4 regions of the Pseudomonas sp. KH_040 genome follow, and region 1 is predicted to be linked to each of the others. Evidence: predicted binding sites of a transcription regulator. Region 1 holds the regulator's gene; each other region holds the start of a gene.
What was found. The regulator FliA, encoded in region 1, starts transcription of late flagellar genes. The targets are predictions, from matches to a motif close to CTAAAGTTTNNNNNNNNNNNGCCGNTAA.
Positions count from the first base shown of each region.

Region 2: AC3IUF_RS23700 (flagellar protein MotY) is a predicted target of FliA. The motif match lies at 1,729-1,756, and genes of this name have one in related genera.
Region 3: AC3IUF_RS22690 (methyl-accepting chemotaxis protein) is a predicted target of FliA. The motif match lies at 1,367-1,394, and genes of this name have one in related genera.
Region 4: AC3IUF_RS14100 (methyl-accepting chemotaxis protein) is a predicted target of FliA. The motif match lies at 2,106-2,133, and genes of this name have one in related genera.

Region 1 is NZ_CM174487.1:1,869,455-1,872,572, reverse strand. Features, by position in the region: gene AC3IUF_RS08395 (protein phosphatase CheZ) at 1-184, opposite strand, end outside; gene AC3IUF_RS08390 (chemotaxis response regulator CheY) at 203-574, opposite strand; gene fliA (RNA polymerase sigma factor FliA) at 741-1,481, opposite strand; gene fleN (flagellar synthesis regulator FleN) at 1,478-2,308, opposite strand; gene flhF (flagellar biosynthesis GTPase FlhF) at 2,425-3,118, opposite strand, start outside.
Region 2 is NZ_CM174487.1:5,329,948-5,333,065, forward strand. Features, by position in the region: gene AC3IUF_RS23695 (argininosuccinate synthase) at 1-624, opposite strand, end outside; gene AC3IUF_RS23700 (flagellar protein MotY) at 754-1,662, opposite strand; gene pyrC (dihydroorotase) at 1,823-2,869, shown strand; gene rnt (ribonuclease T) at 2,866-3,118, shown strand, end outside.
Region 3 is NZ_CM174487.1:5,097,304-5,100,421, reverse strand. Features, by position in the region: gene AC3IUF_RS22695 (transporter) at 210-1,232, opposite strand; gene AC3IUF_RS22690 (methyl-accepting chemotaxis protein) at 1,509-3,118, shown strand, end outside.
Region 4 is NZ_CM174487.1:3,148,005-3,151,122, forward strand. Features, by position in the region: gene pnuC (nicotinamide riboside transporter PnuC) at 1-90, opposite strand, end outside; gene AC3IUF_RS14100 (methyl-accepting chemotaxis protein) at 344-1,978, opposite strand; gene AC3IUF_RS14105 (undecaprenyl-diphosphate phosphatase) at 2,283-3,113, shown strand; gene AC3IUF_RS14110 (DUF1294 domain-containing protein) at 3,110-3,118, shown strand, end outside.

The DNA of each region.
Region 1 (3,118 bases):
TGTGCAGTTCACGTGTGAGCTTGCCCACTTCCTGGTACAGGCCACGGTCACGGGTCTGATTGAGCTCATGGATCAGTTGCACAGCGTCGCCGAACCTGCCTTTTTCAAGGCTTTCGACCAGTTCGACCGCGTGTTTTTTCAGGGTCGACTCGAAATCGCCCTGTGAAGATTCGTTATGCTCCATAGCTCCCCCGCGCGTTCATCAGCCGATGCGTTCGAAAATCTTCTCGATTTTGTCTTTCAACGCCTGAGCCGTGAAAGGTTTGACTACGTAGCCGTTTACACCGGCCTGAGCGGCTTCAATGATCTGCTCGCGCTTGGCTTCTGCAGTCACCATCAGCACTGGCAGGTGCTTGAGCTTTTCATCGGCACGCACGTGGCGCAGCAGGTCGATACCGGTCATGCCCGGCATGTTCCAGTCCGTTACCAGAAAGTCGATGCTGCCGCTGTTGAGCACTGGAATGGCAGTCACGCCATCGTCAGCCTCGACGGTGTTGGTGAACCCAAGATCACGCAGCAGGTTCTTGATGATCCGCCGCATCGTTGAGAAGTCATCAACGATGAGGATTTTCATGTCTTTGTTCAATTCGACCTCCAAGCAGTCTTAAACGCGCCCAGCACCTGGACGCGCCACTTCAATCAATCGGCTTAGCACTCGAAGACTGTCTGGAGCACAACAGAGCAAGACCGGTGCCGTTCATCACCGCACCAGCCTCGTTCGCAGTGTCCCCACACCGCCTTCAGCGCGCTCGCCACTCCCCCAAACGCCCCCGCAAACGGGCCGCGCACTGGCTGTGTAACTGGCTGACCCGCGATTCACTGACGCCAAGGACTTCACCGATTTCCTTGAGGTTCAGCTCTTCGTCGTAGTACAGCGCCAACACCAGTCGCTCACGCTCCGGCAAATTGGCAATCGCGTCCGCCAACGCAGCCTGGAAACGTTCATCTTCCAGATCGCGCGACGGCTCAAGATGAGCACTCGCGCCATCCTCGTGCAGCCCTTCGTGTTCGCCGTCCTGCAGCAGGTCGTCGAAACTGAACAGGCGGCTGCCCAAGGTGTCATTCAAAATCCCGTAGTAATCGTCGAGACTCAATTGGAGTTCGGCTGCAACCTCGTGATCTTTAGCGTCACGGCCGGTTTTAGCTTCAATTGAGCGAATTGCGTCACTGACCATACGGGTATTGCGGTGAACCGAGCGTGGCGCCCAGTCCCCTTTGCGCACTTCGTCGAGCATCGCGCCGCGGATTCGAATGCCCGCGTACGTTTCAAAACTGGCGCCTTTGCTGGCGTCATATTTGGTCGAGACTTCGAGCAGACCGATCATTCCGGCCTGGATCAGGTCTTCGACCTGCACACTCGCCGGCAAACGCGCCAGCAAGTGGTAGGCGATGCGTTTGACCAGTGGCGCGTAACGCTCGATCAGTTCGTACTGCGCGTCACGTGCCGACTTCTTGTAGTAGTTCATACCGCTTGCGGTCATAGCACGGGCCCTGCCGTTTGCTGCACGAGGCGCTCGACGAAAAACTCAAGGTGGCCACGCGGGTTGGCGGGCAGCGGCCAGGTGTCGACCTTCTGCGCGATCGCCTTGAACGCCAGTGCGCACTTGGAACGCGGGAAGGCTTCATACACCGCACGCTGCTTCTGCACCGCTTTACGCACGCTTTCGTCGTAAGGCACGGCGCCGACATATTGTAGGGCCACGTCAAGGAAGCGATCCGTGACCTTGGTCAACTTGGCGAACAGGTTGCGCCCTTCCTGCGGGCTCTGCGCCATGTTGGCGAGGACGCGGAAGCGGTTCATGCCGTAATCGCGGTTGAGCAATTTGATCAGCGCGTAGGCGTCGGTAATGGACGTCGGCTCGTCGCAGACCACCAGCAACACTTCCTGGGCTGCGCGAACAAAACTGACTACCGAGTCACCAATACCCGCAGCGGTGTCGATCACCAATACGTCGAGATTGTCGCCGATGTCGCTGAACGCCTGGATCAGGCCGGCGTGTTGCGCCGGGCTCAGGTGGACCATGCTCTGCGTGCCGGACGCCGCCGGCACGATGCGAATGCCACCGGGGCCTTGCAACAGCACGTCGCGCAATTCGCAACGGCCTTCGATGACGTCGGCCAGCGTGCGCTTAGGGGTCAGCCCCAACAATACGTCAACGTTCGCCAGACCGAGGTCGGCGTCCAGCAGCATGACCCGACGGCCAAGCTCTGCCAGCGCCAGCGACAAGTTCACTGACACGTTAGTCTTGCCGACGCCACCTTTGCCGCCGGTCACCGCGATCACCTGTACGGGATGCATGCTGCCCATGTTATTTCTTTACCTTGTCTTGCATAGACGGAGGCCACATTACTGGCTGCGCGTTCACAACCGGAACAATGCATGGCAGACCATCGATGTAGGTACAAAAACTGTTCATGAATACCTCAGCCTACCTGCTTGGTCGGGCTGTGATAGATATCAGCGAACATGTCAGCCATGGCTTCTTCGCTGGGTTCTTCCTGCATTTGCACGCTGACGGCGCGGCTGACCAGTTGATGACGACGCGGCAGATGCAAATCATCCGGAATCCGTGGGCCATCGGTCAGGTACGCGACCGGCAATTCATGACTGATCGCCAGGCTCAACACTTCGCCAAGGCTGGCCGTTTCATCCAGTTTAGTCAGGATGCAGCCGGCAAGCCCGCAACGCTTGTAACTGTGATAAGCGGCGGTTAGAACCTGTTTCTGGCTGGTGGTTGCCAAGACCAGATAATTTTTTGACCGAATGCCACGCCCGGCCAGACTTTCGAGCTGCATGCGCAGGGCTGGATCGCTGGCTTGCAGGCCGGCAGTATCGATCAACACCACGCGTTTGCGCAGCAGTGGATCCAGCACCTGCACCAGCGATTGGCCCGGATCGACGTGGGTCACCGGCACATTGAGAATGCGACCCAGCGTCTTCAGCTGTTCCTGAGCGCCGATACGGAAACTGTCCATGCTCACCAGCGCGACATTCTGCGCGCCGTATTTCAGCACATAACGCGCGGCAAGCTTGGCCAGCGTAGTGGTCTTGCCCATGCCGGCCGGGCCGACCATGGCAATCACACCGCCCTCTTCCAGCGGCTCGACTTCCGGTACG
Region 2 (3,118 bases), 3.2 Mb from region 1:
CCATTTCCACATGTCTTCTTCGTGCTCGGTCCAGGTGTCTTCCAGCACGCCGCCTTCATAGGAGATGTGCAGCAGGTTGGCGTCCATCGAGTACGGAGACTTCTTCTTGCCGTGACGCTCGATCGGGATCGCGTGCTTCTCGGCGTAGTCCATCAGCTTCTCGCGGGACAGCAGGTCCCACTCACGCCAAGGGGCAATCACTTTAACGCCAGGCTTGAGTGCGTAGGCACCCAGTTCGAAACGCACCTGGTCGTTGCCTTTACCGGTAGCGCCATGGGAAATGGCGTCAGCGCCGGTTTCGTTGGCGATTTCGATCAGACGCTTGGCGATCAGCGGACGTGCGATGGAAGTACCCAGCAGGTACTCGCCTTCGTAAACGGTGTTGGCGCGGAACATCGGGAACACGAAATCACGCACGAATTCTTCGCGCAGATCGTCGATGTAGATTTCTTTGACGCCCATGGCCTGAGCCTTGGCGCGGGCCGGCTCGACCTCTTCGCCTTGACCGAGATCAGCGGTGAAGGTCACCACTTCACAGTTATAAGTATCCTGCAGCCACTTGAGGATCACCGAAGTGTCCAGGCCGCCGGAATACGCCAGAACGACCTTGTTTACGTCCGCCATGCCATCACTCCACGGGGTTCTACGGAAAGCCGAGGAGTCTACCGCTCAAACGCGATAATTTACAGAGGCGCGACAGCTTAAGACGACAAAGCGACAGAATCTGTCGACAGCGCGACGATGACCGGCGGGTCAGGAAGTCGCTGCAGTGCTGGCTGGGGTGCTCGCCTGAGGCGCTGGAGCGGTGGTTGGCGCCACGCGTGCAAGCTTCACCGCAACCCGACGGTTCTTCGCCCGGTTGGCCGCATTGGTGTTCGGAACCAATGGGTATTGTTCACCATGGAAACGTACTGTGATCTGCGATTCGGCGATGCCATTGGCCTTGAAGAAGTCGACCACTGCCAGCGCTCGGCGGCGCGACAGTTCACGGTTGGTCAGACGATTACCGCTGTTGTCGGAATGGCCATCGAGTTCGATGTGATTGACCGTCGGATCGGCCTTCATGAATTCGAGCATCACTTGCAGCTTGGCCTTGGCGGCGGCGTCCAGATCAACGCCTTCGCCGGGGAAGCCGATCTGCGATTGCTTGATCTGGTCGAAATTCTGCGGCAGCAATTTCGCTACACAGGTCTGATAGTCGTTAAACGCCTTGCTGAATTTCACCGGCAATAAACGCACTTCCGAGACACGGCCATCGCCAGACGCGCGACGCACGACCGGGCTCCGTCCGTCCAGCAGGCCGCTGATCAAACCGCCGGCCTGCGACTGCGAACTGCTGAACAGCACGTTGCCACTGCCAAGCCTCACAGAGCCGAGATTGATGTCACCACGACCCGGCTGCCAAGGCGCAGCCGCCGCCAGCAACGTCGCCGAACCGCCGCCAAGCATGGCGTTGTAGGCATTCAGACGAAATATCGCCTGCTCGCCGGCCTTGCGCACGAACTCACCCGAACCGAAATCGGTGATCGGCTGGGTCAGACGACATTCGAACTTGTCGCCGGCGACCGTCCACTCAATGTTCTCCAGACGGGTCTGGTACGTGAGCGCCATCGCGGGAAAGCTGGCAAACACACTGAGCAAGGCTAAATAACGCTGGCGCACGGGAGGCTCCATTGGCTTCTGAAACACAAAGACCGATTCACACTATGTTTACGGCATACCTACGGGATATCGGAAGGTTCCCGCAAAACTTGATAGCGAGTGCCTGCAAGAGTCTTTTCCGGTAGCATTCGCCTCAGTTTGACCCGCCTGGAATCCCCTCATGTCCGACCGCCTGACCCTGCTGCGTCCCGACGACTGGCACATTCATCTTCGCGATGGTGCCGTGTTGACCAATACCGTTGCCGATGTTGCGCGCACTTTTGGCCGCGCGATCATCATGCCCAACCTGGTACCTCCGGTGCGCAACGCCGCTGAAGCCGACGGCTATCGCCAGCGGATTCTCGCTGCCCGCCCGGCCGGCAGTCGCTTTGAGCCGCTGATGGTGCTGTACCTCACCGACCGCACCCAGCCCGAAGAAATTCGTGAAGCCAAGGCCAGTGGTTTTGTCTACGCCGCCAAGCTGTACCCGGCCGGCGCAACCACCAATTCCGACTCCGGCGTGACCAGCATCGACAAGATTCTGCCGGCGATCGAGGCCATGGCCGAAGTTGGCATGCCGCTGCTGATCCACGGTGAAGTCACCCGTGGCGACGTCGATGTGTTCGACCGCGAAAAGATTTTCATCGATGAGCACATGCGCCGCGTGGTCGAGCGTTTTCCGACGCTGAAAGTGGTGTTCGAACACATCACCACCGGCGATGCCGTGCAGTTCGTCAACGAGGCTTCGGCCAACGTTGGCGCGACTATCACTGCGCATCACCTGCTGTACAACCGCAACCACATGCTGGTGGGCGGGATTCGGCCGCACTTCTATTGCTTGCCGATCCTCAAGCGCAACACGCATCAGGAAGCCTTGCTCGATGCCGCCACCAGCGGCAGCGCGAAGTTCTTCCTCGGTACCGACTCGGCGCCGCACGCGCAGCACGCCAAGGAAGCCGCTTGCGGCTGCGCCGGCTGCTACACCGCGTACGCCGCCATCGAGATGTACGCCGAAGCCTTTGAACAGCGTAACGCGCTGGACAAGCTCGAGGCCTTCGCCAGCCTCAACGGTCCGCGTTTCTACGGCCTGCCGGCAAACACCGATCGCATCACCCTGGTCCGTGAAGAATGGACCGCCCCGACCAGCCTGCCATTCGGCGAGCTGACCGTTATCCCGCTGCGCGCCGGTGAAAAACTGCGCTGGCGCCTGCTGGAGGAACACGCGTGAGTGAAGACCATTTCGACGACGAACTGGACGGTCAAAGTGGCGGTGGCGGTTCCCGTCACCCGATGGCAGCACGCTTTCGCGGCTACCTGCCGGTTGTCGTCGACGTAGAAACCGGCGGCTTCAACTCGGCCACCGATGCGTTGCTGGAGATTGCCGCGACCACCATCGCCATGGATGAAAAGGGTTTTGTTTACCCGGATCACACTTACTTCTTCCGCGTTGAGCCGTTCGAAGGCGCCAACATCGAAG
Region 3 (3,118 bases), 3.2 Mb from region 1:
GCGAGGGAAGGAATGTCGCCCATGATCGTTGCAGAATGTTACAGAGAGACTGCGCCATGTCAGTGTTTGGCTGAATACCCCAACCGTCGGTCTTCTGCTCGTTCCCACGCTCTGCGTGGGAATGACGCCCGGGACGCTCCGCGTCCCCTGTGACGCAGAGCGTCACTCGATGCATTCCCACGCAGAGCATGGGAACGAGCGTTGAGGCGTCAATAATCCCCGCGCTTGCGAAACGCCCAACGCCCGGCAATCACGGTAAACGTCGCCACCAGTGCGACCAAAATCCAGAACCCTTCCGGATCCTGCGACAACGGCACCCCGCCCACATTCATCCCGAAAAAACCGGCAATGATGTTGATTGGCAACGCAAGCACAGTCACCACCGTCAAAGTAAACAGCGTGCGGTTGCTCTGTTCGTTGAGGTTGGCGGCGATCTCTTCCTGCAGCAGTTTGATCCGCTCACCCAGTGCAGTGAGGTCGTTGATGATCAGCGCAAACTCCTCGGTGGATTTGCGCAATTCCTTGACGTCCTCCTTCTGCAACCAGGGCGGCGGCCGATTGAGCAAACGCAATAACGAACCCGGTTCCAGCGCCAACAGCCGTTGCAGCCGCACCAGCACCCGCCGGTTGGCGCCGAGTTCGGCACGGTTGGTCGACAGCCGCGAGGAGAGCAATTCGTCCTCGACCTGATCGACGCTCATGCTGGTCTTGCGCACGATCTGCGTCAGCACTTCGCCTTGATCGCGCAGCAGATGCACAAGCAGTTCCGAGGGTGAACGAAAGCGCTCGCCGGCCTTCACCGACGAGCGCAGTTTGTCCACCGAATGCAGCGGTTGCAGACGCGCACTGACGATCAGTTTGCTGCGCACACAAACCCACAGCGTCGACACGTCCGAGGAGACCATGCTGCTGAGGTTGAACACCACATCGTTGACCACCGCCAGCAACGCCGAGTCGACATGCTCGATGCGCGTCGAGCGCGAGCCTTCGTGCAGCGCCTCGAAAAACTCTTCGGGCAATTGCAGATGACTTTTCATCCAGCGCTCGCACGCCGCATGCGCCAGATTGAGGTGCAGCCAAAGGAATTCACCGCTGTCGCTGTCGTCCTGCAAACAGCGCAACGCTGTGGCCGAATCGACTTCGCGACCACGTTCGCCGGGCAGGAAGCGATAGCCGTAGAGCAGGCCAAACAGATCAGGATCGCGATGACTGATGTCGAGGCTGTGGTTCATGGAGGCTCGCTGCGAGGAGGGTGCGTCGGTACGCAAATGGCAGGTTCACTGAGCCGCATCATCGCAATGTCACATGACGTTTATGTGACAGCAAAGTGACGTCAAATCAGCGACTTACCGGTGGTCGGATTTTCTTCAAGAAGCGCTCTGGCGCGCCGATCACGCTTGGGTTACGTTGCGCGCGCTTGGCCATGAGCCAAGGCTCGCCGACATGGATGTCCGGCAAAATTTCACGCCTTACCGGGCGTGCCTCATCCTTGTCCTGAGTATCTTTCGATGCTGCAAAAATCCCTGAGAACGCAAATTCTCGCCCTGCTGAGCGGCAGCCTGTTGGCGGTGCTGTTGATTGCCCTGGCCTGTTTTCATTTCCTGTCCAACGGCGTGCAGAGTTACAGCCAGTTGATCGCCGGTCCTTTGCACACGTCGCAATTGATCGATGAGGCCAACCTGCAATTCAAGGTGCAGGTGCAGGAATGGAAAAACGTGTTGTTGCGCGGCAAGCAGCCGGCGGATCTGGCCAAGTACTGGGGGCAGTTCGAAGACCGTCAGCGCGATGTGCAGAACATCCTCGGTGAACTGGCCGGCCAGAAAGGTCTCGAGCCGAGCCTGAAAAACCGCATCGAACGTTTGCGTGATGAGCATCGTCAGTTGGGTTCTGCCTATCAGAAGGGCCGCGATGCCTACGTGGCTGCCGGTGGTGATCCGACGGCAGGTGACGCGGCGGTCAAAGGCGTTGACCGTGCCGCCAGCGATCAGATGAGCGAACTGGTCGCCGAGTTGCGCAAGCAAGGCACCGCGCAGTCGGCGCTGATCAGTGCCGAGGCTGATCGCACTGTGTGGCTGGGGCTGTTGGTGATGCTCGCGTCGGGTCTGCTGATCGGCCTGTTGAGCCTGTGGCTGGTCAACCGCAACCTGGTCGAGCCGATCCGCAAGCTCATCGATTACGTCACCCAATTGAGTCGCGGCAAACTGGCCGAACGTGTGGTCAGCGACCGTCAGGATGAACTGGGCAATCTCGCTGCTGCCGCCAACACCTTGCGTGATTTTCTCGCCGAAACCTTCACCCGTCTGCAGCGCAGCGCCAGTGATCTGGACAGCGCCAGCGGCGAGTTGAACGCGATCGCCACGACCATGGCTGGCGGCACCAACGAGCAGTTCAACCGCACCGATCAAGTCGCTACGGCCATGAACGAAATGTCCGCCACCGCGCAGGAAGTGGCGCGTCACGCCGCCGATGCCGCGCGTGCGGCCGACGATGCTGATCAGTCCGCCCAACAGGGTGAAAAGGTCATGCAGAGCACCATCCACTCGATCACGCAGATGCGCGGCGAAATCGCCAATACCGCCACGGTGATTCGTCGTCTGGAAGCCGACAGCGGCCGCATCGGCAAGGTGCTGGAGGTGATTCGCGGCATCGCCGAACAGACCAATCTGCTGGCGCTCAACGCCGCGATTGAAGCGGCGCGGGCCGGTGAGGCCGGGCGTGGTTTTGCGGTGGTTGCCGATGAAGTGCGCAACCTCGCACAACGCACCGCCGAGTCGATCATCGAGATCAACCAGATCATTCAGAGCGTGCAGACCGGCGCGGTGGATGCGGCGCAAGCCATCGACAGCGGGCAGACGCGCAGTGATGAAAGCGTTGAGCAAGTAACCCAGGCCGGTGCGATGCTGGAGCGCATCACCCACGCAGTGGAAGCGATTCGCGACATGAACCGTCAGATCGCCACCGCTGCGGAAGAGCAGACCTCGGTGGCCGAGGACATCTCGCGCAACCTCACCGAGATCACGTCGATCGCCAGCACCAACCTCGACAATGTGCAGCGCACTGAAAGCGCCAGTCAGAACCTGCATAGCCTGTCGGGGCAGTTGAACGAAGTCACCGCGCG
Region 4 (3,118 bases), 1.3 Mb from region 1:
GCCGATCGGCCAGCACCACGGATTCTGTTTGACCGTCAGCCACACGGCGATCACGCCAAGGGCGGCGGCAAACAGTTCAAGCCCAGACATGGCGGTTCCTTGGGGGAAATTGAGGAGGGGGCGGATTGTACTGCATTGGGCCAAACCCCTCACCCTAACCCTCTCCCAGAGGAGAGGGGACTGACCGAGTTGGATGTTCCGAGATACGCGGACCTGATCTTTCTGCGTTGAATCCATAATCGACTCGATTTTTCAGGTCGACGTATAGCTTGAGACACCTCGGTCGGCCCCCTCTCCTCGGGGAGAGGGCCGGGGTGAGGGGGGCTCACCAGAGTTACACGGGTCAGACGCGGAACTGGCGCAGCAGGGCGTTGAGTTGTTCGCTCAATTGGCCGAGGCGCAGGCTGGCCGCACTCGACTGCTCAGCCGCGATCGCTGTGCTGTGCGAGAGGCCGGCCGCTTGCGTGACGTTCTGATTGATGTCCTCGACCACATGCGCCTGTTGCAGCGTGGCGCTGGCAATCGACGCATTCAGACCATTGAGATTGCGCAATGCCTGGCCAATGGCATTCAGACTGGCGCCGGCCAGCCCGGCTTGCTCGATGGTCAATTGCGACGCCTTGCTGCTGTCACCGATCACCTTCACGGCCGCCTCGGAATGGTTCTGCAAGCGTTCGATCATCGACTGGATTTCCGCTGTCGACTTCTGCGTGCGCTGCGCCAACAAGCGCACTTCATCGGCGACCACGGCAAACCCGCGACCCTGCTCACCGGCCCGTGCCGCTTCGATTGCAGCGTTGAGCGCGAGCAGGTTGGTTTGCTCGGCAATTGAGCGAATCACCTCCAGTACACTGCCGATCTGTGTGCTTTCGGCGGCGAGGGTGCGAATCACTTCAACCGCTTGATCGATGGTGCCGGACAGCTTGTCAATCTGCTGCAAGCTGCCATCGATGTTGATCTGGCCCTGTTGCGCCTGTGCTTCGGCATCGCGCATTTCGGCGGCGGCGTGCTCGGCGTTCTTCGCCACATCCTGCACACCGTAGGTCACTTCGTTGATCGCCGTCGCCACCAGTTCCATCTGCTGCGACTGCTGCTGGCTACGCTGTTGCGCCTGCGAAGCGTCGTTGCCCAGTTCGCTGGACGACTGGCCCAAGGCGCTGGCCGACACCTGCAAATCACCGATCACGCGACGCAGTTTGGCGGTAAAGGCATTGAAGTGATGCGCAAGCTCGGTGACTTCATCCTTGCCATGGGTATCGAGGCTGCGGGTCAGGTCGCTTTCACCGCTGGCAATGTTGGCCATGGCGTTCACGGTTTCCTGTAGCGGACGGACGATGCTGCGCGCGATCAGGATCACCAGCAACGCCATGATCAGCGCAATCGCCAGGCCGATGACCGTGGCTTTGATCACCTGACCCTGGAACTCCGCCTGTACGTCATCGACGTAAACCCCGGAGCCAAGCACCCAGCCCCACGGTTCGAACAGTTTGACGTAGGAAGTCTTGGCCACCGGCTCACTGGCGCCCGGTTTTGGCCAACGGTAGTCGACCATGCCGGCGCCTTTGGATCGGGCGATGGCGACCATTTCGTTGAACACCGCGAAGCCGTCCGGATCGCGGATCGCCGAAAGGTTCTGGCCTTCGAGTTTCGGGTTGGTCGGGTGCATGACCATCACGGGCGTGAGGTCGTTGATCCAGAAGTAATCGCTCTGGTCATAGCGCAAACCACGAATTGCCGTCAGCGCCTGTTTCTGCGCGGCGTCCTTGCTCAGGGTGCCGGCAGTTTCGAGGTCGTGGTAATAGGTCAGCAGGCCGCTGGCGGTCTGCACCACGTGCTGGGTTTTCTGGGCCTTGGCGTGATAGAGATCGTCGTGGATCTGCTTGAGCATCAATACGCCCAAGGTCAGCAACATGACCACCGCCACAATCAAGATGAGCCACAAGCGTCGGCTGATCGACACACTGCGCAAGCTGTTCATAACGCTGTCACTCCGGATTCTTTTTCTTGTAATAAACGACCGCCAGCATCCAACCACGATTTTGTGAGCGGGCATACGCGACCCAAGTCGTATAACGCGGCAGCGCTATTAAGGCTTGTCTGTTAGGATTTCGGCCCCGCGCGTGAAAACCTGAATCCAAATTGATATTTCACGGAATTTTGACCGTTTCGTGTGGATCCTGTGCGTGCGGAATCGGTACAGCCACAACCAGCTACGCTGATCGCAGTGAACGTAAAAAAATACTATCGGGGCATGCCAGCGCGCATCGCTCTTTGGGGGATTGATGGATCTTTGGACGGCCTTGCAGGCACTGATACTAGGAGTTGTAGAGGGGCTGACGGAGTTTTTGCCCATTTCCAGTACCGGACACCAGATCATTGTGGCCGACTTGCTCGAGTTCGGCGGCGAACGGGCCATGGCGTTCAATGTCATCATCCAGCTCGGCGCGATCCTCGCGGTGGTCTGGGAGTTTCGACGCAAGATTTTCGATGTGGTCATCGGTTTGCCGACCCAGCCCAGTGCCCGTCGTTTCACCGCTAACCTGCTGATCGCATTTCTGCCCGCCGTGGTGCTGGGCGTGATCTTTGCCGACCTGATCCACGAATATCTGTTCAATCCGATCACCGTCGCGACCGCACTGGTGGTGGGCGGTATCATCATGTTGTGGGCGGAAAAGCGTCAGCATGAAGTGCATGCGGAAACGGTCGACGAGATCACCTGGAAAGACGCCCTCAAGGTCGGCTTTGCGCAGTGCCTGGCCATGATCCCTGGTACCTCGCGTTCCGGCTCGACGATCATTGGCGGCTTGCTGTTCGGCCTGTCGCGCAAGACTGCCACCGAGTTCTCGTTCTTCCTTGCGATGCCGACCATGGTCGGTGCGGCGGTTTACTCGGGCTACAAGTATCGCGACCTGTTTGTCCCGGCTGATTTTCCGGTGTTCGCCATCGGTTTTGTCACCGCATTCATCTTCGCCATGATCGCCGTGCGCGGTTTGCTCAAGTTCATCGCCAGCCACAGCTATGCGGCATTCGCCTGGTATCGGATCGTGTTTGGTCTGGTGATTCTGGCGACGTGGCAGTTTGGCTGGATCGATTGGGCGGCGGCCAAGCCATGAGTGAC